DNA from 4 places in the Allobosea vaviloviae genome. Region 2 is predicted to be linked to each of the others. Evidence: predicted binding sites of a transcription regulator. Region 2 holds the regulator's gene; each other region holds the start of a gene.

Region 1 (5,725 bases), 870 kb from region 2:
GATGCAGGCGGTGGGCCAGCTCGCCGGCGGCATCGCACACGACTTCAACAATGTGCTGCAGGTCATCATCAACGCCTCGGAGTTCCTGCTCGCCAGCCATCGGCCGACGGATCCCTCCTTCCCCGACATCATGCAGATCAAGCAGAACGCCTATCGCGCGGCTGCTTTGGTGCGGCAATTGCTCGCCTTCTCGCGCCGGCAGACGCTGCGCCCGCAGGTGCTCGAACTTGGCGACGTGCTCTCCGATCTCTCGCTGATGCTGAAGCGCGTGGTCGCCGACAAGGTCGGCCTCGATGTCCGCCAGGGCCGCGACCTCTGGCCGGTCAAAGCCGATCTCGGCCAGCTCGAACAGGTCATCGTCAATCTCGCAGTTAACGCCCGCGACGCCATGCCCGATGGCGGCAAGCTGACGGTGCGCACCCGCAATGTCGCAGCCGCCGATGCGGCGGGCTTCGGCCATGCCGCCTTGCCGTCCGACGACTATGTGCTGCTTGAGGTCGAGGATACCGGCACCGGCATCTCGCCCGAGCATCTCGACAAGATCTTCGAGCCCTTCTTCACCACCAAGGAGGTCGGCAAGGGCACTGGCCTGGGCCTCTCCATGGTCTATGGCATCGTCAAGCAGACCGGCGGCTTCGTCTTCTGCGATTCCGCCGTCGGCCGGGGCACGACCTTCCGCATCTTCCTGCCCAGGCATGTGCCGAGCGCCGAGGAGATCGCCGCCGAGGCCGCCGCCAAGGAGGCGCCCAAGAAGCTCGCCGCCGACCATACCGGCGCCGGCGTCATCCTGCTGGTCGAGGACGAGGATGCGGTCCGCGCGCTCAATGCCCGCATGCTGGTCTCGCGCGGCTACACGGTCCACGAAGCGGCCTCGGGCGTCGAGGCGCTCGACATCTTCATGAAGCATGACGGCCGCATCGACCTCGTCGTCTCCGACGTGGTGATGCCGGAAATGGACGGCCCGACCCTGCTCGGCGAACTGCGCCAGCGCAACCCGGCGACCAAGGTCGTCTTCGTCTCCGGCTACGCCGAAGAGGCCTTCCGCAAGAACCTGCCCGAGGGCGAGGACTTCCAGTTCCTGCCCAAACCCTTCACGATGAAGCAGCTGGTCGAGACAGTGAAGGCGGCGATGGGGTGATCCGGACGGGTCGCGGCCTCGCCGCAAGCCCCGTGCCTGACAGACTCGGATTCACGGCCAAGAACTCTGGTGCATCTCTCCGATTACACCATCCACCATTCACGCGATCAGGGTCAGGTGGACCAGGCCTTGCTTGGGCGCTGCGTCACGAGGCCGGAAGACGTTTGATCATATGTTGAGTGATCATCGGGGCTGACAACCACGTTTCCACCGGAACGCTATGACGCTGCGGCCGCGCGACAGCGATCGGTCGTGAGGTAGCGACGTCTGCACCGCCCGGAACTTGCACGGTTCGGTTGAGTTGAACTGCATCTCCAGACGGCAAAACGAAGTCTTGGCACCGAAATCTTGGCACCGAAGTCTTGGCAAAACGAGATCGTGGCATGAGCCTCCCCACTCCACGACGAACGCGTCTCTCCGGCGGAACCGAGCTTGCATATGTCGCTGCGGGCGATCCATCCAACCCGGCTTTGCTCCTTCTGCACGGATTTCCCAGCTCGGCACATACGTTCCGCGACGTCATTCCGGGACTGGCGCGCGTAGCCTATGTGATCGCGCCCGACCTCCCGGGCCACGGTCAGTCCGACGTTCCACCGACGCCCTCCTTTGCAGCGTTCAGCGATGCAATTTCAGAATTGCTGGCCCAGCTCCGGATTGGGCGCCGCTTCATCTACCTGCATGATTGGGGCGCCCCTGTGGGCCTGCAAATCGCCATGCAGGCCCCCGAGCTGGTTTCGGGCTTCATCATCCAGAACGCCAACGCGCACCGAACCGGCTTCGGACCTTTATGGGACGCGACTTTAAAGTTCTGGTCGGAACCGACAAAAGAGAACGAGGCGGCCGCAACCGTCCACCTGACCTTCGAGTTCACGCGCGAGCAATACACGGGCGGCCTGCCGGAGGATGTCGCCGCCACGATCAAAGGAGAGCCTTGGGTCGAGGACTGGCGGGTGATGAATCGTCCCGGCCGCATGGAGACCCACCGCGCGCTCATCGCCGACTACAAAAACCACGCCGCGCGTTTCGACGCGATCGCCGCCTATCTCGAAAAATGGCAGCCGCCTGCACTCATGTTGTGGGGCCGTCACGACCCATTCTTCGACATCGCCGAAACGCTGTCGTGGATGCAGGATCTGCCGCGCATGGACGCGCATATTGTCGATGGCGGACACTTCTTGCTCGAAACGCACGCCGAACCCGCACTCGCCCTCATGATCGAGTTCATCAAGCGAACACAGGCGAGACTGAGCCAAATTCCCTGAGAGAATGCCTGCAAGCTCGTCCTGGCGGCCTGTCAGAGCGCGGCTCGCGCCACCGCTGCGTTGCCGAGACCAATGACGACCTCAAGCCGTTCGTCCGAACCGGGCCATGTGACTGCTCTTGACGATGCCTCACGATCCCTGGCGAGGGCGCTCGGCTCTCGTGGCCGAGCCTACGGCGTAGTTCCTGGCCAGAATCGACCGGCGAATTCCGGACCGCCGCACCACGGGCAGCCGGAATGGAGCAAATCCAGAAACGCGGCGAATTGTGAGAACAAAAAAAGAACTTGTTCATGAGAACAAACCATGACCATATATCGTCATGGCGCGCATTGAGATGTGGTCGCGCCCCTGCCATAAGGAGCGCAATCCGTGAATCAGGCGAATCTCAAGCTCGTGGAAGGCTCCTCGATGGACAAGGCCAAGGCGCTGGACGCAGCGCTCTCGCAGATCGAACGCGCCTTCGGCAAGGGCTCGATCATGCGGCTGGGCAAGAACCAGCAGGCGATCGAGATCGAGACGGTTTCGACGGGTTCGCTGGGCCTCGACATCGCGCTCGGCGTCGGCGGCCTGCCGCGCGGCCGCGTCATCGAGATCTACGGGCCTGAATCCTCCGGCAAGACGACGCTGGCGCTCCACACCATCGCCGAGGCCCAGAAGAAGGGCGGCGTCTGCGCCTTTGTCGATGCCGAGCATGCGCTCGACCCGGTCTATGCCCGCAAGCTCGGGGTCAATCTCGACGACCTGCTGATCTCGCAGCCCGACACCGGCGAACAGGCGCTGGAGATCACCGACACGCTGGTGCGCTCGGGCGCGATCGACGTGCTGGTGATCGACTCGGTTGCCGCATTGACCCCGCGCGCCGAAATCGAGGGCGAGATGGGCGATGTCCAGCCCGGCCTGCAGGCCCGCCTGATGAGCCAGGCGCTGCGCAAGCTGACCGCCTCGATCTCGCGCTCGAACTGCATGGTCATCTTCATCAACCAGATCCGCATGAAGATCGGCGTGATGTATGGCTCGCCCGAGACCACCACCGGCGGCAACGCGCTGAAATTCTACGCCTCGGTGCGCCTCGATATTCGCCGCATCTCGACGCTGAAGGACCGCGAGGAAGCGACCGGCAACCAGGTCCGCGTCAAGGTCGTGAAGAACAAGGTCGCCCCGCCCTTCAAGCAGGTCGAGTTCGACATCATGTTCGGCGAGGGCATCTCCAAGGTCGGCGAACTGGTCGATCTCGGCGTCAAGGCCGGCATGGTCGAAAAATCCGGTGCCTGGTTCTCCTTCGACAGCCAGCGCCTCGGCCAGGGCCGCGAGAATGCCAAGGCTTTCCTCAAGGCCAATCCGGATGTGGCGGCCAAGATCGAGGCGACGATCCGGCAGAATTCCGGCCTCGTCGCCGAGCGCATCCTCGACCAGGCGACCCCGACCGACGACGACCTCGACGAGGGGGAGGCCTGAGCTTCAGAGCAGGATGCGAAAAACTGGGCACCGGTTTTTCGCAATCGATCCTGCTCTCACTCTTAGATGAGAGACGGATTCAGATTTCAGCGGGCGGCCGGTCGGGCCGCCCGCTTTCGTTTGCCGCCAAGGTTTCGTTTGCAGCCAAGGCTTTGAGGAAACATCTCGCGCTTTGGCTCTCTCGACAGGGGCAAGCCGCCTGCAAGAGCAGGATGCAAAAAAATGTGGGAACCGGTTTTTCGCAATCGATCCTGCTCTCACTCTGAGATGAGAGACGAATTCAGATTTCAGATGGGATCACTTTGTGATTCCATCTGAAATCATCCGGCTCTAGAACGCTGATGTCGCCGGGAAGCGCCCCGGCCCCGTCCTGAACCAGAGTTTCCAATTGCGATGAGCGGCGTCAACGAGATCCGGTCCACCTTCCTCGATTATTTCAAGTCGGCCGGCCATGAGGTCGTCGCCTCGAGCCCGCTCGTGCCGCGCAACGACCCGACGCTGATGTTCGCCAATTCGGGCATGGTGCAGTTCAAGAACGTCTTCACCGGCCAGGAAAAGCGCCCCTATGCTCGCGCCACCACGGCGCAGAAATGCGTGCGCGCCGGCGGCAAGCACAATGATCTCGACAATGTCGGCTACACCGCCCGCCACCACACCTTCTTCGAGATGCTGGGGAACTTCTCCTTCGGCGACTATTTCAAGGAGCAGGCGATCACTCACGCCTGGACCCTGATCACGCGCGAATTCGGCCTGCCCAAGGACAAGCTGACCGTCACCGTCTATTCCGAGGACGACGAGGCGCATGCTCTCTGGAAGAAGATCGCCGGGCTGCCGGATTCGCGGATCATCCGCATCCCGACCTCGGACAATTTCTGGCGCATGGGCGACACCGGCCCCTGCGGCCCCTGTTCCGAGATCTTCTACGACCATGGCGACCATATTCCCGGTGGTCCTCCGGGCTCGCCCGACGAGGATGGCGACCGCTTCATCGAGATCTGGAATCTCGTCTTCATGCAATATGAAGAGGCAGCGGGCGGCATCAGGACCGACCTGCCGCGCCCCTCGATCGACACCGGCATGGGGCTGGAGCGCATCGCCGCCGTACTCCAGGGCACGCATGACAACTACGCCATCGACCTGTTCGCGGCCCTGATCAACGCCATCGCCGAGCTGACCTCGGTGGCGTCGGATGGCCCGATGAAGGCAAGCCACCGCGTCATCGCCGACCATCTGCGCTGCTCTGCCTTCCTGATCGCCGACGGCGTGCTGCCCTCCAACGAAGGCCGCGGCTATGTGCTGCGCCGGATCATGCGGCGCGGCATGCGCCATGCCCAGCTGCTCGGCGCCAAGGAGCCGCTGCTCTACAAGCTCGTGCCGGTGCTGACGCGCGAGATGGGTCGCGCCTATCCCGAATTGCTGCGCGCCGAGAGCCTGATCTCCGAGACGCTGAAGCTCGAGGAGACGCGCTTCCGCACCACGCTGGCGCGCGGGCTGACACTGCTCGACGACGCCGCCCGCGACCTGGTCTCCGGCCAGAGCCTGAAAGGCGATGTCGCCTTCACGCTCTACGATACCTATGGCTTCCCGCTCGATCTGACGCAGGACGCACTGCGCGCGCGTGGCGTCTCGGTCGATACCGAGGGCTTTGATGCGGCGATGCAGCAGCAGAAGGCCAAGGCGCGCGCCGCCTGGGCCGGCACCGGCGAAGCCGCGACCGAGAAACTCTGGTTCCCGCTGCGCGATCGCGTCGGCGCAACCGAGTTCCTCGGCTATGACACCGAGACCGCCGAAGGCGTGGTCACGGCGCTGATCCGCGACAATGCCGAGGTCGAGAGCCTGAAATCCGGCGAGAGCGGCTTCGTGATCGTCA
Region 2 (5,725 bases):
CCCACGGCGCTCGATATCGAGGCGGAAAGCGATGACGGATTGATCATGGCGCTGTCGCATCGCGAATTTCCGGTGCAGGGCGTGCAGTTTCACCCCGAGAGCATCGCCTCCGAGCATGGCGCGACGATCCTGCGCAATTTCATCGAGATGTCGGAGCGATGGTCGCAGCAGCGCCGGCCCGCCGCCCTGCCCCAGACCGCCTGATTTCACAGAGTTCCCGATTTTCGCAGAGTTCATATGGACGACTTCAAACCCTTCATCGCCAAGGTCGCGACCGGAGCCACGCTTTCGCGCGACGAGGCCAAAGACGCCTTCGACACGATACTCTCGGGCGAGGTCACCAACGCCCAGGCCGCTGCCTTCCTGATGGCGTTGCGCGTGCGCGGCGAGACCACGGAGGAGATCACCGGGGCTGTCGCCGCCATGCGTGGCAAGATGCTGAAGGTCCAGGCTCCGGCTGATGCCATCGACATCGTCGGCACCGGCGGCGATTCGTCGGGCTCCTACAATGTCTCGACGCTGGCCGCGATCATCACGGCCGCCTGCGGCGTTCCCGTCGCCAAGCATGGCAACCGCGCCGCCTCCTCTCGCTCGGGCGCGGCCGATGTGCTGATGGCGCTCGGCGTCAAGGTCGGGCTCGACGCTGCGGCGACAGAGCGCTGCGTCAAGGAGGCCGGCCTCGGCTTCATGTTCGCGCCGACGCATCACGCCTCGATGCGCCATGTTGCGCCGGTGCGCACCGAACTCGGCACCCGCACGATCTTCAACCTGCTCGGCCCCCTGTCGAATCCGGCCGGCGTGACCAGGCAGCTTGTCGGCGCCTTTTCCGAGACCTGGCTGGAGCCGATGGTGAAGGTCCTGGCCTCGCTCGGCTCGCAGCGCATCTGGGCCGTGCACGGCTCCGACGGTCTGGACGAGATCACCACGACCGGGCCGACGCGTGTCGTCTCGCTCGATGGCGGCAAGATCGAGAGCTTCACGATCAGCCCGGGCGATGTCGGGCTTGCGCTGGCGAAACCTGCGGATCTGCGCGGCGGCGAGCCGGAACAGAATGCGGCCGCGCTGCGCGCCGTGCTCGAGGGGCAAAAGACCGCCTTTCGCGATATCGCGGCCTTCAATGCGGCGGCTGCGCTCGTCGTTGCCGGCAAGGCGGGCGATCTGCGCGACGGGCTGGCTCAGGCTTTCGCCGCGCTCGACAGCGGTCGCGCCAAGGCCCGGCTCGATGCGCTGATCGTCAGCTCGAACGCGTGAGGCGGCGATGACCGATATTTTCGCGAAGATCGAGACCTATAAGCGCCAGGAGATCGCCGCCGCCAAGGCCGCGATCCCGCAAGCCGAGATCGAGCGACTGGCGCTGGCCGCCTCGCCGGTACGCGGCTTTGCCGCGGCACTCGCGGCGAAGCATGCCGCCGGCGAGCCGGCATTGATCGCGGAGATCAAGAAGGCGAGCCCCTCAAAGGGGCTGATCCGGGAGGATTTCGATCCGCCCTCGCTGGCGAAGGCTTATGCGGCAGGTGGAGCCGCCTGCCTTTCGGTGCTGACCGACGCACCATCGTTCCAGGGCCGGCCCGAATTCCTGACGCAAGCGCGCGAGGCCTCCGGCCTGCCGGCGCTGCGCAAGGACTTCCTCTACGACGCCTATCAGGTGTTCGAGGCGCGGGCCTGGGGCGCCGATTGCATCCTGATCATCATGGCCGGCGTCGACGACGCCACGGCGCGCGAGCTCAACGCCACGGCACAGAGCCTCGGGATGGACGTTCTCGTCGAGGTTCATGACGAAGCCGAGCTCGATCGTGCGCTAGAGATCGACAGCCGCCTGCTTGGCATCAACAACCGCGATCTGCGTAGCTTCCATGTCGATCTCGCCGTCACCGAACGCCTGGCACCGCGCATTCCCGATGACCGGATCATCATCGGCGAGAGCGGTATCTTCGGCCCCGCCGATATCGCCAGGCTGCGGCGCGTCGGCGTCGAAACCTTCCTGGTCGGCGAGAGCCTGATGCGCCAGGCGGATGTTGCGCAGGCGACGCGCGCTCTGCTTGCCGGTCCAGGCAAGGAGGCCGCGGCGTGACCGGCCTCAGCCACCTCGATGCGCAGGGCCAGGCGCATATGGTGGATGTCGGCGACAAAGCCGAGACGACACGTATCGCCATCGCCGAAGGCAATGTGGTGATGCAGGCAGCCACGCTCGAGATCGTGCGGCGCGGCGATGCGAAGAAGGGCGACGTGCTCGGCACCGCAAGGCTTGCCGGCATCATGGCGGCCAAGCGCACGCATGAACTGATTCCACTTTGCCACCCGCTGCTGATCAGCAAGATCGCCGTCGATCTTACGATTGACGAAGCATTGCCCGGCGTGCGCGTGCGCGCCGAGGTGAAGATGAAGGGCCAGACCGGCGTCGAGATGGAAGCGCTCACCGCCGTCAGCGTCGCCTGTCTCACAGTCTACGACATGGTCAAGGCGGTCGATCGCGCGATGCACATCGAGGGCATCCGGCTGGTGCATAAATCCGGCGGGAAATCCGGCGTCTACCAGGCGGAGCAGCCGGCATGAGCCTGACCCCGGTCAAGGTTGCGCTGCAGGCGCTGCTCGACAGCGTTCCCGGACCGACACCCGTCGAGATCGTTCCGCTCGCCTCCTGCGCCGGGCGCGTATTGGGCGCCGATATCGTCGCGCTCAGAACGCAGCCGCCTTTCGCCAATTCGGCCATGGATGGCTACGCGGCCCGAGCCGCAGATCTTATGCCGGCAAATGAACTGCGCGTTATCGGCGAATCGGCTGCCGGGCGCGCCTTTGCAGGGACGGTCGGGCCCGGCGAGGCGATTCGCATCTTCACCGGCGCGCCTATGCCCGACGGTGCCGATACGATCTTGATCCAGGAGAATGCCGATGGTGTCGGCGGCCCGGTCATCCGCGTCCGCGAAGGGGCCGAGCCGGGGCGTTTCGTCCGCCCGGCCGGGCTCGATTTTCGGGAAGGCGACGTCCTCCTCCCGGCAGGGCGCCGGCTCGACAGTGCCGCGCTCGGCCTCGCGGCAGCAGCCGGACACCCTGCCCTGCCGGTTCGGCGCAAGCCTCTGGTCGCGATCCTGGCGACCGGGGACGAACTCGTCCTGCCGGGCGAAACGGTCGGGCCCGACCAGATCGTCGCTTCAAACAGCTATTCCCTGGCCGCGATCGTCGAGGAGATCGGCGGAACGGCCTTCGATCTCGGCATCGCGCGCGACAATCATCCCGATCTCGCCGCCAAGATCGAACGGGCGCGAGCAGCCGGCGCTGACGTGCTGATCACGCTCGGCGGCGCCTCGGTCGGGGCGCATGACCTTGTGCAGGAAGCCTTGAAGCGCCAGGGCATGGAGCTCGGCTTCTGGAAGATCGCGATGCGGCCGGGCAAGCCGATGATGATGGGTCGGCTTGGTGCCATGGTCGCCGTCGGCCTACCCGGCAACCCTGTCTCGTCGATCGTCTGCGGGCATCTGTTCGTGGCGCCGTTGATCGAGGCGCTCCTCGGCATGCCCGATCCCGCGCGCGACCGTAGCGAACCGGCGATTCTCGGAATCGATATGCCGGCTAATGATGAGCGTGAAGATTATCTGCGCGCCGATCTTCAACACATCGAGTCGGGCTGGCTCGCCACCCCCTTCACCAAGCAGGATTCCTCGATGCTGGGCAATCTGGCGCGCGCACGGGCGCTGGTCATTCGCCCGGCCTATGCAGAGCCGGCAAAAGAAGGCGCACCCTGCCGGATCATCCGCCTCCGCTAGGTTAGCTTGCGGAACACAACACGAACGTGTATGATGTTCGTGATTTGTTTCGAATTCGCGCCGCGGGCGCTGGCGGGGACCATGCTGACACGCAAACAATTCGAATTGCTCCGCTTCATCCAGGAACGCCTGCGTGAAAGCGGCGTGCCGCCCTCCTTCGACGAAATGAAGGACGCGCTCGATCTCCGCTCGAAATCCGGCATTCATCGCCTGATCATGGCGTTGGAGGAGCGAGGCTTCATTCGCCGGCTGCCCAATCGCGCCCGCGCATTGGAGGTGATCAAGCTTCCCGATGGCGTCGGCACGCCACAAGGCGCGCGCCCGCGTTTCAGCCCCTCCATCGTGCAAGGCGGCCTCGGCCAGGGCGGCGGCCTCGGCAAGGCGCGCCCGGCGCCGAATCCCGAAGAGGAGGCGCGGGCCACGATCGCAATCCCGGTGATGGGGCGGATCGCGGCCGGCACGCCGATCTCGGCGATCCAGAGCCGGAGCCACAGTGTGGCACTGCCGGCGGACATGCTCGGCGCCGGCGAGCATTTCGCGCTTGAGGTGCGCGGCGATTCGATGGTCGAGGCCGGCATTCTCGACGGCGACACCGTCGTCATCCGCCGGCAGGACACCGCCAATACCGGCGACATCATCGTGGCGCTGATCGATGACGAGGAGGCGACGCTGAAGCGCCTGCGCAAACGTGGCTCGTCAATCGCGCTTGAAGCCGCAAACCCGGCTTATGAAACCCGTGTGCTCGGCCCTGATCGGGTCAAGATCCAGGGTCGCTTGGTCAATTTGATGCGGCGCTACTGAATCCGGTCGGGCTCGGCTGCCACATCGCCCGTATCGCTCCTCTCCGGCTGCCGCGCAGGAGGCGGCTGCGAGGGCCTTGGGCTTGTCGCCGTGCGCTTACGCATCCAAGGGCGATCGGCGTCCTGCCGTTCCGATTGGATCGTGCGCCAGCCGCCTGCAGTGCCGATGAGGGAGGTCGCGCCGTCGCGGTTCAGGGCCGTCCGGTCGACCAGCTTCGCTGCGCAGGGAGCCGACCAGGGTATCGGCGTGACGACGAGGTCGGCGCGCAGGCAATCCTCGATGACGGCGAGCCGGTCTTTCGCATAGGCGATCCGGCGGCCGTTGCGAGCGGTGACGACACAGCCTTGCGTATCGCAAGCCGCATTCTTGCGCAGGCTCGCATCCGTGGGCTGCCGCCCATCGCCATCGGCGGTGAGCCATTGTTGCAGCACAAAGCTGCTTGGCCGGCCGGCCAGAATGAAACGGTCATCGGCTCCGCGCACGACGAGGCCGGAACCGTCGCGTTCGATGACGATATCCGGCCGGTCCGGCTTGGCCGCGACCGTGACGCCCATCACCAGCGGCACAATGGCTAGCAACCGAAGCTTGGTGCTCCACAGCGTCAGCCAGAGCAGTGTCATTGCAAGGCAGACCAGCGCGGCCTCGCCGAAGGCGGGAATGATCAGCGTCGAGTGATCGATCGCCGCGACCCAGTGGGCCAGCCGCAGCACGACCTCGGAGGCGGCGCCCATCAGCCACCAGGCCGGCCAGTCGAGGCCGAAGGGGTAGGCCAGCACTCCGAACACCGCAGCTGGCATGACGAACAGCGAGACGAAGGGCAAGGCGAGCGCATTGCCGAGCAGCCCGAACGGATTGAAGGTCTGGAAATGATAGGCGCCGAACGGGGCCGTCGCCGCCGTCGCCAGCAGGGTTGTGATGACGGTGCCGCTGGCGGCGATCCAGAGTGGGCGCAGCGGCCAGGGCCATGGCGATGGCGGCGCGGTCTGATTGCGTTCCTCCCAGCGCTCGGCAAAGGCGATCAGCGCCGCGACCGCCCCGAATGACATCTGGAAGCTCGGCCCGAGCAGCGCCTCGGGCTCGCGCAGCAAGACGATGATGGCCGCCAAGGCAAGGTTGCGCATGCTCAGCGCCGGGCGGTCGATCAGGATTGCGCCGAGCATGAC
Region 3 (5,725 bases), 2.4 Mb from region 2:
GGTGCGGTACGAATTGACCTTCCAGCCGACCAACGCCGTCGCCTTCCTGACCGAGCCCGGCCCCTTCGTCGCCATGGTCGCGGATGCGGTCGAGGCCGAGACCGGCAAGCGCCCGGCGCTGTCGACCACCGGCGGCACCTCCGACGCCCGCTTCATCAAGAACTATTGCCCGGTGGTGGAGTATGGCGTCGTCGGCCAGACCATGCATCAGATCGATGAGCGCGTCGCCGTGGCGGACCTGACGGCGCTGGAGCGGATCACGCACAGGCTGCTCGACAGCTATTTTGCACCGCAACATGCACCTTGACCATCGCGGCCGGCATGCCAATATGAGTCTTAGACGAAAGTCTAAGATTGATCATTGGAGTGTCGGCCATGGCGCTTGCTGCCGATGATGTGGCGCGCTCTCTGCGCGGCTCGTGGCGTCTGATGTCCCAGGGCGCCAAAGCGCTGCCGGAACTCGATTTGTCGAGCGAGGGCTTCCTGCGTTCCTATGGCGCAGCCGTGCTGACGCTGCCGGCGATGGTCGCGGTGCTCGCTGCCGAACGGAGCATCGCCGGCCTTCCCAATAGCGATGGCTTGTTTCATTCGGCGCCGCTGGTGATCGCCGTCATCGCCTCGCAGGCCGCCGCCTTCCTCTGCGTGCCGGCGCTGCTCGTCGCGCTCGCCCCGCATCTCACGCGCTCCCCTGCCCTGTCGGGCTTCATCATCGCCTGGAACTGGACTGAGATCCTCTCGGCCGGCCTGCTGGCGGTCCCGGCCGCCGTGCATGCGATCGGCTGGTCGACGCCCGAGATCGCCGCGATGCAATGGCTCGCCTTCGCGGCGATCGTGGCGCGGCTGCGCTACGCCGCCGCCAAGGTGACGCTCGGCGCGGAGCATGGCCTCGCCATGACGATCGTCTGCGCCAGCTTCCTTGGCCAGTTTGGCCTCGCGCGGCTGCTGGGGCTGTGGGGCTTCTAGAGCAGGGTGCAAAAAAGCGGGAACCGGTTTTTCGCACCCTGCTCTACTGGAACCACGCCGTCATTCCGGGGCAGGCCGAAGGCCTGAGCCTGGAACCCATATCCTCAGGTGGGGACGGGTAAGGCGCGACGGCGGTAGCACCCGATCTTGCAACTCCGTGGTTATGGGTTCAGGGCTCGATCCTGCGGATCGCTCTGGAATGACGGCGGTGTTTCCAAATCAGGTCATGCTGCTCTAGTAATCCACGCCCGCCAGATAGAGCCCCGAGGGCGGCGCCAGCGCCGCGCATTGCGAGCGGTCGCGCGCCGCCAGGACCTTGCCGAGCTTGTTTTCCGGCCAACGCCCGGCCCCGACCATCTTCAGGCAGCCGACCATGGAGCGGACCTGATGATGCAGGAAGGAGCGGGCATGGACATAGGCCACGATCTCGGCTCCCTCGCGCCGGACGTCGAAGCGGTCGAGCGTGCGCATCGGGCTGTTGGCCTGGCATTCGGCGGCGCGGAAGGTCGTGAAGTCGTGATGGCCCAGCAGGGCCTTGGCCGAGCGGTCCATCGCCTCGTGATCGAGCCTGATCGGAACATGCCAGAGCCTGTCGCGATCGAGCGCCGGCTGGGCGCGGCGGTCGAGGATACGGTAGATGTAATAGCGCCGCTTTGCCGAGATGCGGGCGTCGAAATCGCCGGGCACGATCTCTGCGCTGACGACGGCGACAGGCAGGTGCTTCAGCCGCGCATTGGTCGCGTCGCGCACGACGTCGCTGCGCCAGTCCTTGTCGAGATCGACATGGGCGACCTGATGCGTCGCATGCACCCCGGCATCGGTGCGGCCGGCGCAATGCAGGCGCACGGCATGACCGCAGAAGCCTTCGATCGATTCCTCGACACTCTGCTGCACCGACGGCCCGTTGAGCTGGCGCTGCCAGCCCGAGAACGGCGTGCCATCATATTCGATGACGAGCTTGTAGCGCGGCATCAGAGCCTGATGCCGAACAATGCACGGCGGTTTTCGGGCAACGTCATGCTCATACTCTAGAGCATTTCCGCGTTTCTACGAATCGCGAAAATGCTCTAGCTCCTTGTTTTGACGCGTTTTCTTCACGCGAACCGGTGTCCACTTCGCTCGAAAACGCTCTAGAGCTTCGCGCCGGCCGTAAGCTTCGTCCCACGCAGGAATTCCGCCCCGGTGACAGGTCGCCCGCCGGCGCGCTGGACCTGCAGCAGCTTCACCGCGCCCTCCGCGCAAGCGACGGTGCCCTCGCCGTCGAGCAAGGTGCCGGGCTCGGCCGCCCCACCCGCCAGCGCCGTGCGCAAGATCTTCAATCGCTCCGGGCCCTTGCCGAGATCGATCTCGGCGAAAGCACCGGGAAAGGGCGAGAGACCACGCACGAGGTCATGAACCTGCTTGGCCGGGCGCGCCCAGTTCAGCTTCGCCTCGGCATTGCCGATCTTGGCGGCGTAGCTCACGCCCTCCTCCGGCTGCGGCGTGAAGCGCAAGCCGCCGCGGCCGAGTGCCGCCAGCGCGCGCACCATCAGATCCGCGCCCAGCGGCGCCAGCCGGTCGTGCAATTCGCCCGCCGTCATGTCCGGGCCGATCATCAAGCTCTCGACCATGCCAACGGGGCCGGTGTCGAGGCCGGCTTCCATCTTCATGACGCAGACGCCGCTCTCGGCGTCGCCGGCCATGACGGCACGCTGGAGCGGAGCCGCGCCGCGCCAGCGCGGCAGCAGCGAGGCGTGCAGGTTCAGGCAGCCGAGCTCCGGCAGATCGAGGATCGCCTGGGGCAGGATCATGCCATAGGCGACGACGACCGCGACATCGGCCTGATGCGAGGCGATGGTCTCGAGCGCCTCTTCCGATTTCAGGGTCTTGGGCGTGAAGACGGGGATGCCGAAGCGCTCGGCCGCGCGCTGCACCGGCGACGGCTTGAGATCGAGCCCCCGCCCAGCCTGCGCCGGGGCGCGGGTGTAGCAGGACACGACCTCGTGGCCTTGCCCGATGATCTCGGTCAGGGTCGGCACGGCGAAATCGGGCGTGCCCATGAAGATGACGCGTAAGCTCATACGCTGAACATGACCCCAACCGTAGCCTTTGCACTCACGCCGCGCTTTCGCGCTTGGCGACCTTGGCGAAGCGCTTGGTCACGCGCTCGCGCTTCAGCCGCGACAGATAATCGATGAACAGCACGCCGTTGAGATGGTCGACCTCATGCTGCAGGCAGGTGGCGAGCAGGCCCTCGGCGGCAATCTCCTGGGTCTTTCCGTCGAGATCCATATAGCGGAGCTTGATCGAAGCTGGCCTTTCGATCTCCTCGTAATATTCGGGGATCGAGAGGCAGCCCTCCTCATGGGTGCTCATCTCCTCGGAGGTCCAGATCACCTCCGGATTGACGAAGACCATCGGGACCTTCTCCTCGTCATCGCTCTTCGAGAGATCGATCGTCACGATGCGCTTGGGCACACCGATCTGGATCGCGGCGAGCCCGATGCCGGGCGCGTCATACATCGTCGCCAGCATGTCGGCGGCGAGCGTCTTGATCTCGGGAGTGATCGTATCGACCGGCGCAGAAACCTGACGCAGGACGGAATCGGGCAGGATAACGAGTGGACGAATGGCCATGGGGGCTCTGCGCGGAATTTTTCGAGGTTGCCGCGACATAAGCACTTGTACGCAAGCGGTCAAACTGTTCCGCTTTCGTTCGGAATCATCACCCGAATCTGCTAGGCTCTTCCGATGAAAGAGATCGCCTTCATCCTGCTCGACCGTCCCGTGACCTGGGCCGAGGCCGCGCTCGGCTTCGCCGGCTTGAGTCTCCTCCTGCTCGTGCTGGTCGTCGTCTCGTCCTGGCGCGGCGCCTCACGGCGCGCGCTCGAGGCCGCCATGGCGACTGAGCGCGCCCGCGAGATGGACGACAAGGTCGCCGAAATGAACCGCAGCCAGGCAGAGCTGTCAGGCCGCCTGCAGTCGATGGCCGAGATCCTCTCGACGCGGCAGGGCGATCTCGCCCGCCTCGTCGCCGAGCGGATGGATGGTTTGCGCCAGCAGGTCGGCGCCGGGCTGGAGCAGAATGTCCGCCAGACCTCGGAGAGCCTCGGCAAATTGCAGGAGCGGCTCGCCGTCATCGACTCCGCCCAGAAGAACCTGACCGACCTCACCTCCGAGGTGGTGACGCTGAAGGATGTGCTCTCGAACAAGCAGGCCCGCGGCGCCTATGGCCAGGGTCGCATGGAAGCGATCATCCGCGACGGGCTGCCCGCCGCCTTCTTCGCCTTCCAGCCCCAACTCTCCAACGGCAAGCGGCCCGACTGCATGGTGACGCTGCCCGGCGACGGGCGCGGCCTGGTGATCGACGCGAAATTCCCGCTGGAAAGCTTCACCATGCTGCGCGAGGCGCGCGGCGACGAGGCGAAGAAGGCGGCAGGCGTGCGCGTCCGCAATGATGTCGGCGTGCATGTGAAGGACATCGCCGAGCGTTACTTCCTGCCGGGCGAGACGCAGGATCTGGCCCTGCTCTTCGTGCCGTCGGAATCGATCTATGCCGATCTGCACGAGCATTTCGACGATGTGATCCAGAAGGCGCATCGCGCCCGGATCATGATCGTCTCGCCCTCGCTGCTGGCGCTCGCGATCCAGTTGATGCAGTCGCTGGTGCGCGACGCCCGCATGCGCGAGGAGGCGCAGGTGATCCAGTCCGAAGTCGGCAAGCTGCTCGCCGATGTGCGCCGCCTTGGCGACCGGGCCGAGAAACTCGACCAGCATTTCCGCCAGGCCCAGGAGGATGTCTCCGGCATCCGTACCTCGGCCGGCAAGATCGCCAGCCGCGGCGAGAGGATCGGCGCGCTTGAATTCGACGACGCCAAGGCAGCCGAACCGACGCTGCCCTTCGCCAAGGGGCTGGCGCTGAAGGCCGCGGCGGAGTGAGCCTGGCCTCGCCGGCGCTCTAACCCTTACTTGAGCAGCTGCCCTTACCTGAGTACCTGGAGCAGCGCCTTGTGAAACTCCTCGGGCGCCTCGACCTGCGGGGAGTGGCCAAGTTCGGGGAATTCGACGAGCCGCGCATTGGGAATGGCCTTGGCGGCCTCCCGTCCAAGCTGTTGATAGAGGCCGAGCGTCTTCTGCAGCTCGGGCGTGGCGCGGTTGGCTCCCGGAGCGGTGCGGTCCTTGCCGCCGATCATCAGGGTCGTCGGCACCTGGATATTCGGGAATTCATGGACGACCGGCTGGGTGAAGACCATGTCGGAGGTCTGCGCCTGATTCCAGGCGACGGCCTGCTTGCCGTCGCCGGCATACATCCCCGCGAGCATCGCGACCCATTGGTCGTATTCGGGCTTCCAGTTGCCGTTGTAGTAGAAGCGCTGCTGATAGGCCTTGATGCTCTCGGAGCTGGTCTTCAGCTCGCCCTGAAAGGCCGCGTCGAGCGTGGCATAGGGAACGCCCTTCGCCTGCCAGTCCTCGAGCCCGAGCGGATCGACCAGCACGAGGCGCTCGACCGTCCCAGGATACATCAGCGCATAGCGGGCCGCGAGCATGCCGCCCATTGAATGCCCCACAACGATGACGCGCTGAATGCCGAGTTCCTTCAGCAGCCCCGCCGTATTGGCCGCCAATTGCTGAAAGCTGAACTGGTAACCCGGCGGCTTAGATGATTTGCAGAAGCCGATCTGGTCGGGCGCCACGACGCGGTAGCCGGCCTGCGTCAGGACCTTGATGGTCGCGTCCCAGGTTCCGGCGCAGAAATTCTTGCCATGCAGCAGCATGACGGTCT
Region 4 (5,725 bases), 2.5 Mb from region 2:
GCGCGCGGCCGAGAGCCCGTCGAGCTCCGGCATGCGGATATCCAGCAGGACAAGGTCAAGCGCTGTCGCCTCGCCATTCAGGCTGGCCGCGACATGGCTGATGGCTTCGCGCCCGTTGCGGGCCCAGATCGCGGCGCAGCCGAGCCGCTCCAGCGTCCGTGTCGCCAGCAAGGCGTTGATCTCGTTGTCCTCGGCGACGAGCACGGTGAGCCGCGGCGCGACCGGGAGTATGGGAGCGGGCGCGTCCTGACGCGAATCGGGCAAGGGCAGGGCGGCTTCCGGCCGCGGCGAGAGGCGCTCATAGAGCGAGCGCGCCCGCACCGGCTTCATCAGGAACCCGGTGAAGCCCTGCTCGCGCGGCACGCCGAATTGCCGCCGCTCGGTCGGGGACAGCATGATCAACCGTTCGCCCGGCCCGGCCTGGCGCGCCGCTTCCGCCAATGCGCGCGCCGCCTCGGGACCGATCGACTGATCGATCAGGATGGCATCGTAAGTTGCGTCTTGCCGCAGCAGGGCGAGCGCTCCGTCGGGCCCGGTTGCCAGCATGGCCGTGGCGCCCGTGGTCGCGATCGTGTCCGCCAGAAAGCGTCCGGCGAAGGGGGCGGCCGAGACGACAAGCACGCGCCGCCCTTGCCAGTCCGGCGGGGCCAGGATCGTGCTGGCTTCAGCCGCCGCAAGCGGGAGGTGGACGCGAAAGAGCGCGCCTTCGCCAGGCCGGCTCTCGACGCCGACCTCGCCGCCCATCAGCGCCGCGAGCCGCCGCACGATGGCAAGACCCAGCCCCGTGCCTTCATGGCTGCGCGTGGCGGTGTTGTCCGCCTGCTCGAACTCGTCGAAAATCGCCTTCTGCCGGTCTTCCGGGATGCCGGGCCCGGTGTCGGAGACGGTGATCTCGATCATCTCCCCGGCGCGATCGAGGCGGATGCCGACGCCGCCATGCTCTGTGAACTTGATCGCATTGCCGACGAGGTTGAGCAGGATCTGGCGCAGCCGGTCGCGGTCGCCGACCAGGCGGCTGGGCAGATCGGGGGCGAGATAGGTCGCGATGTCGAGGCCCTTCGCCTGGGCGCGCGGCGCCATCAATTCGCCGACGGTCTCGACCAGCGGGCCGAGATCGAAGGGCGCCACGGATAATTCGAGCTTGCCGGCCTCGACCTTGGCGACGTCGAGGATGTCGTCGACGAGCGAGAGCAGCGCCTCGCCCGAGGTCCGCAGAGCGCCGACATAGGTGGTCTGCTCGGGGTCGAGGCGGGTGTCGCCGAGCAGATCGGCCATGCCGAGGATACCGTTGAGCGGCGTGCGGAATTCGTGGCTGACGGTGGCAAGGAAGCGCGATTTTGCGTCACTGGCGCTCTCGGCCCGGGCGCGGGCCTCGACCAGTTCCTGCTCGCCGGCGATGCGGGCGGTGATGTCGCGGCCGACGCGCTGCAGTACGGTCTTGCCGAGCGCGACCGGCACGACGGTCTCGACCCAGGAGATCCAGCGCTCGCCTTCGAAGGTCGCCAGGCTCTCGTCGAAGACACGGGCGCCGTCGCCCAGCGCCAGGGCCGGCCGGCAGGCGATGCGCCTCGGTTGCGCCTGGCTGCCGATGACCTCGGCCTCGCTCAAGCCGAGCAGGGAGGCATAGCCGGCATTGGCGTAGACGATCCGGTCGCCGTCGCGGCGCACGATCAGGTCGCCCTGCGCCTGGATCAGGCTGCGATAGCGCTCCTCGCTATCGGCCAGCGCCCAGAGCCGGTCGTTCAGTGTCTCGATGTCATGGGCGAGTTCGGTGGCCTGGCGCACGATGCGGTCGCGCTGCCGCGCCATCTTGAGCGCGAACAGGATTGCGAGGATCGCCGTTGCGACCGCCATCCAGAATGCCAGCGATGATGAAGGGAAAGCCATGTTCCCTGTGTATCATCGCCCTATTGAGAAAGAGTTGGTTGGATCGTCGAAGTTTAGCGATCGAATGGCATGAAACGTTAACCCTGCGGGCGTTCCGGAGATCGTCGCGTGCCGGAAACACGATGCGGGACCGTGCCGTCCTGGCTCGGAAACACTCCGTCATCCCTGGGCTTCGCGCAGCGAAGTCCCGGGATCCATCGGAGGGCTCCGGAGTTTTATGATGGATCCCTGGGACGCCCTTCGGGCGCCCAGGATGACGGTGCGTCTCTGGCCCGGGACCGCACCAGCCCAAGATCGCACCAGCCCAAGATCGCACCAGCCCAAGATCGCACCAGCCGAAGCGTCGCAAGCGAGCGCTGTCCATCGAAGCCAAGACTCACGCCGCCTGCGCGACCTGGTCGATGCGCGAGCGATAGGACAGGGCCTCGGCCAGATGGATGCGCCCGATCTTGGGCTCGCCGTCGAGATCGGCCAGCGTCCGGGCCACCTTCAGGACACGGTGATAGGCTCGCGCCGTCAGGCGCATCGCGTCGGCGGCGTCCCTGAGCAGCTTGAGGCCGGCATTGTCGGGCCGCGCGATCTCGTCCAGCACCGTCGCCGGGCAGGCTGCGTTGGTCGAGATGCCGCCGAGACCGAGCGCCTCGAACCGCGCCGTCTGGAGCCGCCTTGCCGCGGCGACGCGGGCCGCAACCTCGGCCGAGCCCTCGCTCGGGCGCGGCAGGATCAGGTCGGACGCCGTGACCGCCGGCACGTCTATGGTGATGTCGATACGGTCGAGCATCGGCCCGGAGATGCGGCTCTGATACTGCGCCATGCAGCGCTCGTTCTGCTGGCGGCGACAGGCGAAGCCCGGCTCCGTCGCCTTGCCGCAGCGGCATGGGTTCATCGCCGCGACGAGCTGGAAGCGGGCCGGATAAACCGCGCGATGATTGGCCCGCGAGATCAGCACGTCGCCGGTCTCCATCGGCTGGCGCAATGCGTCGAGCGCCTGCGCCTGGAACTCCGGTAATTCGTCGAGGAAGAGCACGCCGTGATGGGCGAGCGAGATCTCGCCGGGCTTGGCCTGCAAGCCGCCGCCGACGAGCGCCGCCATCGAGGCCGAGTGATGCGGCGCGCGGAAGGGCCGCCGGTCGGTCAGGGCGCCGTCGGCGAGATGGCCTGCGACCGAGAGCACCATCGAGACTTCCAGCAATTCGCGCGGGTTCAGCGGCGGCAGGATCGAGGGCAACCGGCTCGCCAGCATCGATTTTCCGGCGCCGGGCGGCCCGTTCATCAGGAGATTATGACCTCCGGCCGCAGCGATTTCGAGGACGCGCTTGGCGCTCTCCTGGCCCTTGATGTCGGCAAGATCGGGCAGGGAGCCCGATTGCCGCGCCACCGCCGGCTCCGGCCGCGCCATCACCTGCGTGCCCTTGAAATGATTGGCGAGCTGGATCAGCGAGCGCGGGCTGAGGATGTCGATATCGGCGGCGGCCCAGGCCGCTTCGGGGCCGGACGCCGCCGGGCAGATCAGTCCCTGGCCCCTGCCATAGGCGGCGATCGCGGCTGGCAGCACGCCGGCCACTGCCGTGATCGAGCCGTCGAGCGCGAGCTCGCCCAGGACCGTGTAGCCCGCCAGCGCATCCGCCGGGATCGCCCCGATCGCCGCCATCACGCCGAGCGCGATCGGCAGGTCGTAATGGCTGCCCTCCTTTGGAAGGTCGGCCGGCGCGAGATTGACGGTGATGCGCTTGGCCGGCAGCGCCAGCCCCGAGGCGATCAGCGCGGCGCGCACCCGCTCGCGGCTTTCGGCCACGGCCTTGTCGGGCAGGCCGACCAGGATGAAGGCGACGCCGCCCGGCGTCACCTGCACCTGCACATCGACGGCGCGCGCCTCGATGCCCTCGAACGCCACCGTCGCGACCCGCGTCACCATCAGCGCCACCCCTTGCCCTTGCGTGAGGCTAATCGAGCTTCAAACCACACGCAAGAACATATCGGGAACTTATGCTCGCTTATTCATGCTGGTGCGGCGCGCAGGCTGCCGCGGCTATGTGTCCGGCGCGCAACGGGAGCGCGCATCTCCGCCATAGGCGACGAGCGCTGGAAATGGTTCAAAGCTGTTATGATCGAGACAGAACGCCTGCTGCTCCGCCCGCCCGTCCTGGATGATTTCGAGGCGAGCTACGCGCTGCTTTCCGACCCCGCGGTCATGAGCTTCATCGGCGGGCCGCTGTCGCGGGAGGAGAGTTGGCATCGCCTGCTGCGCTATGCCGGGCACTGGTCGCTGCTGGGTTACGGGCTTTTTGTCATCATCGAGAAGGAGAGCGGCCGCCTCCTCGGCCAGACCGGGCTCGCCGATTTCCATCGCGGCCTCGGCGAGGTGTTCGATCCCTATCCGGAAGCCGCCTGGATCACCGCGACAGCGGCGCATGGCCGTGGCATCGCAGCAGAGGCCGTGGGCGCGGCTCATGCCTGGTTCGACGCCAATCGGCCGCAGACCCGCACCGTCTGCATCATCAATCCCAACAATACGGCCTCGGTCCGGCTGGCCGGAAAGCTGGGCTATGCGCCTTTCGGGCAGGCCTCCTACAAAAGCGCCGAGGTCACCATGTTCGAGCGCATCCGGCTCTAGTGCCCGCCCTTTCCGCCATGCCCCTCGCCGGAGATCCTGTCGGTCCAGGCCATCACCAGCCCCGACACCACGAAGACGACGTGAATCGCGACGAGCCAGGTCAGGTCGCGGTCGGAGGAGGCTTTCACATTCATGAAGGCCTTCAGCACCTGGATCGCCGAGATCGCGACGATCGAGGAGATTAGCTTCAGCTTGAGGCCGGAGAAGTCGATCTGCGACATCCATTCCGGCCAGTCGCGATGCGCCTTCGGATCGATCTTCGAGACGAAGTTCTCATAGCCGGAGAAGATCACGATGACGATCAGCGAGCCCGTGAAGGTCAGGTCGACCAGCGAGAGCACGCCGAGGATCACGTCGGATTCGGTCGCGGAGAAGACATGGCTGATGAAGTGCCATGCCTCCTGCAGCGCCTTCACCAGCAGGCCGCCAAGCGCAATGACGAGCAGCACATAAAACGGCGCCAGCAGCCAGCGGCTGGCCGAGAGGAAGGTCTCCAGCACGCGCTCAGGGACTGATGGCGTGAAATCGGGCGCGGTCTCCGCTTCGGTCTGATGCTGTGCCATCCTGTGCCCCCTGATGTGCTCTCTCCTCCTGCCATGACGTGAAGAGGCCCCGCAGGCAAGCCTGCGGGGCCTCGTTCTAGTCTGGTTGGAGCATCAGGCTTCGACACTGAGGCCGATCTGGCAGGCGACGCCGGTGCCGCCCAATCCGCAATAGCCGGCCGGGTTCTTGGCGAGATATTGCTGGTGATAGTCCTCGGCGAAGTAGAATTCCGGCGCGTCGAGGATTTCGGTGGTGATCGGGCCATAGCCACGCTGGCTGAGCGCCTGCTGATAGTCGGCTTTCGAGCGTTCGGCGGCCTCGCGCTGCGCGGCCGTGGTGACATAGATGCCGGAGCGATATTGCGTGCCGATATCGTTGCCCTGGCGCATGCCCTGGGTCGGGTCGTGATTCTCCCAGAAGGTCTTGAGCAGCATCTCGTAGGGCAGCTTGGCGGGGTCGTAGACCACGCGCACGACCTCGTTATGCCCGGTCATGCCCGAGCAGACCTCCTCATAGCTCGGGTTCGGGGTCAGGCCGCCGGTATAGCCGACCGCGGTGACCCAGACGCCGTCCTCGATCTGCCAGAACTTGCGTTCCGCTCCCCAGAAGCAACCGATGCCGAAAACAGCGGTCTCGAGCCCCTCGGGATAGGGACCTTGCAGCGGGCGCTTGCTGAGAAAA

Evidence for each region. Region 2 encodes LexA, which represses DNA repair genes until DNA is damaged. Its sites were predicted from a motif close to TGTTCNNNNTGTGTTCNG; they were not measured.
Region 1: recA (recombinase RecA) is a predicted target of LexA. The motif match lies at 2,668-2,685, and genes of this name have one in related genera.
Region 3: BHK69_RS09510 (DNA recombination protein RmuC) is a predicted target of LexA. The motif match lies at 3,645-3,662, and genes of this name have one in related genera.
Region 4: BHK69_RS08715 (YifB family Mg chelatase-like AAA ATPase) is a predicted target of LexA. The motif match lies at 3,855-3,872, and genes of this name have one in related genera.

The regions. Positions count from the first base shown of each region.
Region 1 covers NZ_CP017147.1:5,279,422-5,285,146, forward strand. Annotated here, with positions in the region: gene cckA (cell cycle histidine kinase CckA) at 1-1,138, shown strand, start outside; gene BHK69_RS24350 (alpha/beta fold hydrolase) at 1,522-2,400, shown strand; gene recA (recombinase RecA) at 2,770-3,855, shown strand; gene alaS (alanine--tRNA ligase) at 4,249-5,725, shown strand, end outside.
Region 2 covers NZ_CP017147.1:4,410,104-4,415,828, forward strand. Annotated here, with positions in the region: gene BHK69_RS20135 (anthranilate synthase component II) at 1-204, shown strand, start outside; gene trpD (anthranilate phosphoribosyltransferase) at 238-1,251, shown strand; gene trpC (indole-3-glycerol phosphate synthase TrpC) at 1,259-2,071, shown strand; gene moaC (cyclic pyranopterin monophosphate synthase MoaC) at 2,068-2,553, shown strand; gene BHK69_RS20155 (molybdopterin molybdotransferase MoeA) at 2,550-3,761, shown strand; gene lexA (transcriptional repressor LexA) at 3,843-4,562, shown strand; gene BHK69_RS20165 (ComEC/Rec2 family competence protein) at 4,556-5,725, opposite strand, start outside.
Region 3 covers NZ_CP017147.1:2,028,558-2,034,282, reverse strand. Annotated here, with positions in the region: gene dapE (succinyl-diaminopimelate desuccinylase) at 1-307, shown strand, start outside; gene BHK69_RS09530 (hypothetical protein) at 376-963, shown strand; gene truA (tRNA pseudouridine(38-40) synthase TruA) at 1,198-1,935, opposite strand; gene fmt (methionyl-tRNA formyltransferase) at 2,094-3,023, opposite strand; gene BHK69_RS09515 (peptide deformylase) at 3,058-3,579, opposite strand; gene BHK69_RS09510 (DNA recombination protein RmuC) at 3,694-4,881, shown strand; gene BHK69_RS09505 (alpha/beta fold hydrolase) at 4,926-5,725, opposite strand, start outside.
Region 4 covers NZ_CP017147.1:1,861,513-1,867,237, forward strand. Annotated here, with positions in the region: gene BHK69_RS08710 (ATP-binding protein) at 1-1,887, opposite strand, end outside; gene BHK69_RS08715 (YifB family Mg chelatase-like AAA ATPase) at 2,264-3,802, opposite strand; gene BHK69_RS08720 (GNAT family N-acetyltransferase) at 3,992-4,501, shown strand; gene BHK69_RS08725 (TIGR00645 family protein) at 4,498-5,064, opposite strand; gene msrA (peptide-methionine (S)-S-oxide reductase MsrA) at 5,158-5,725, opposite strand, start outside.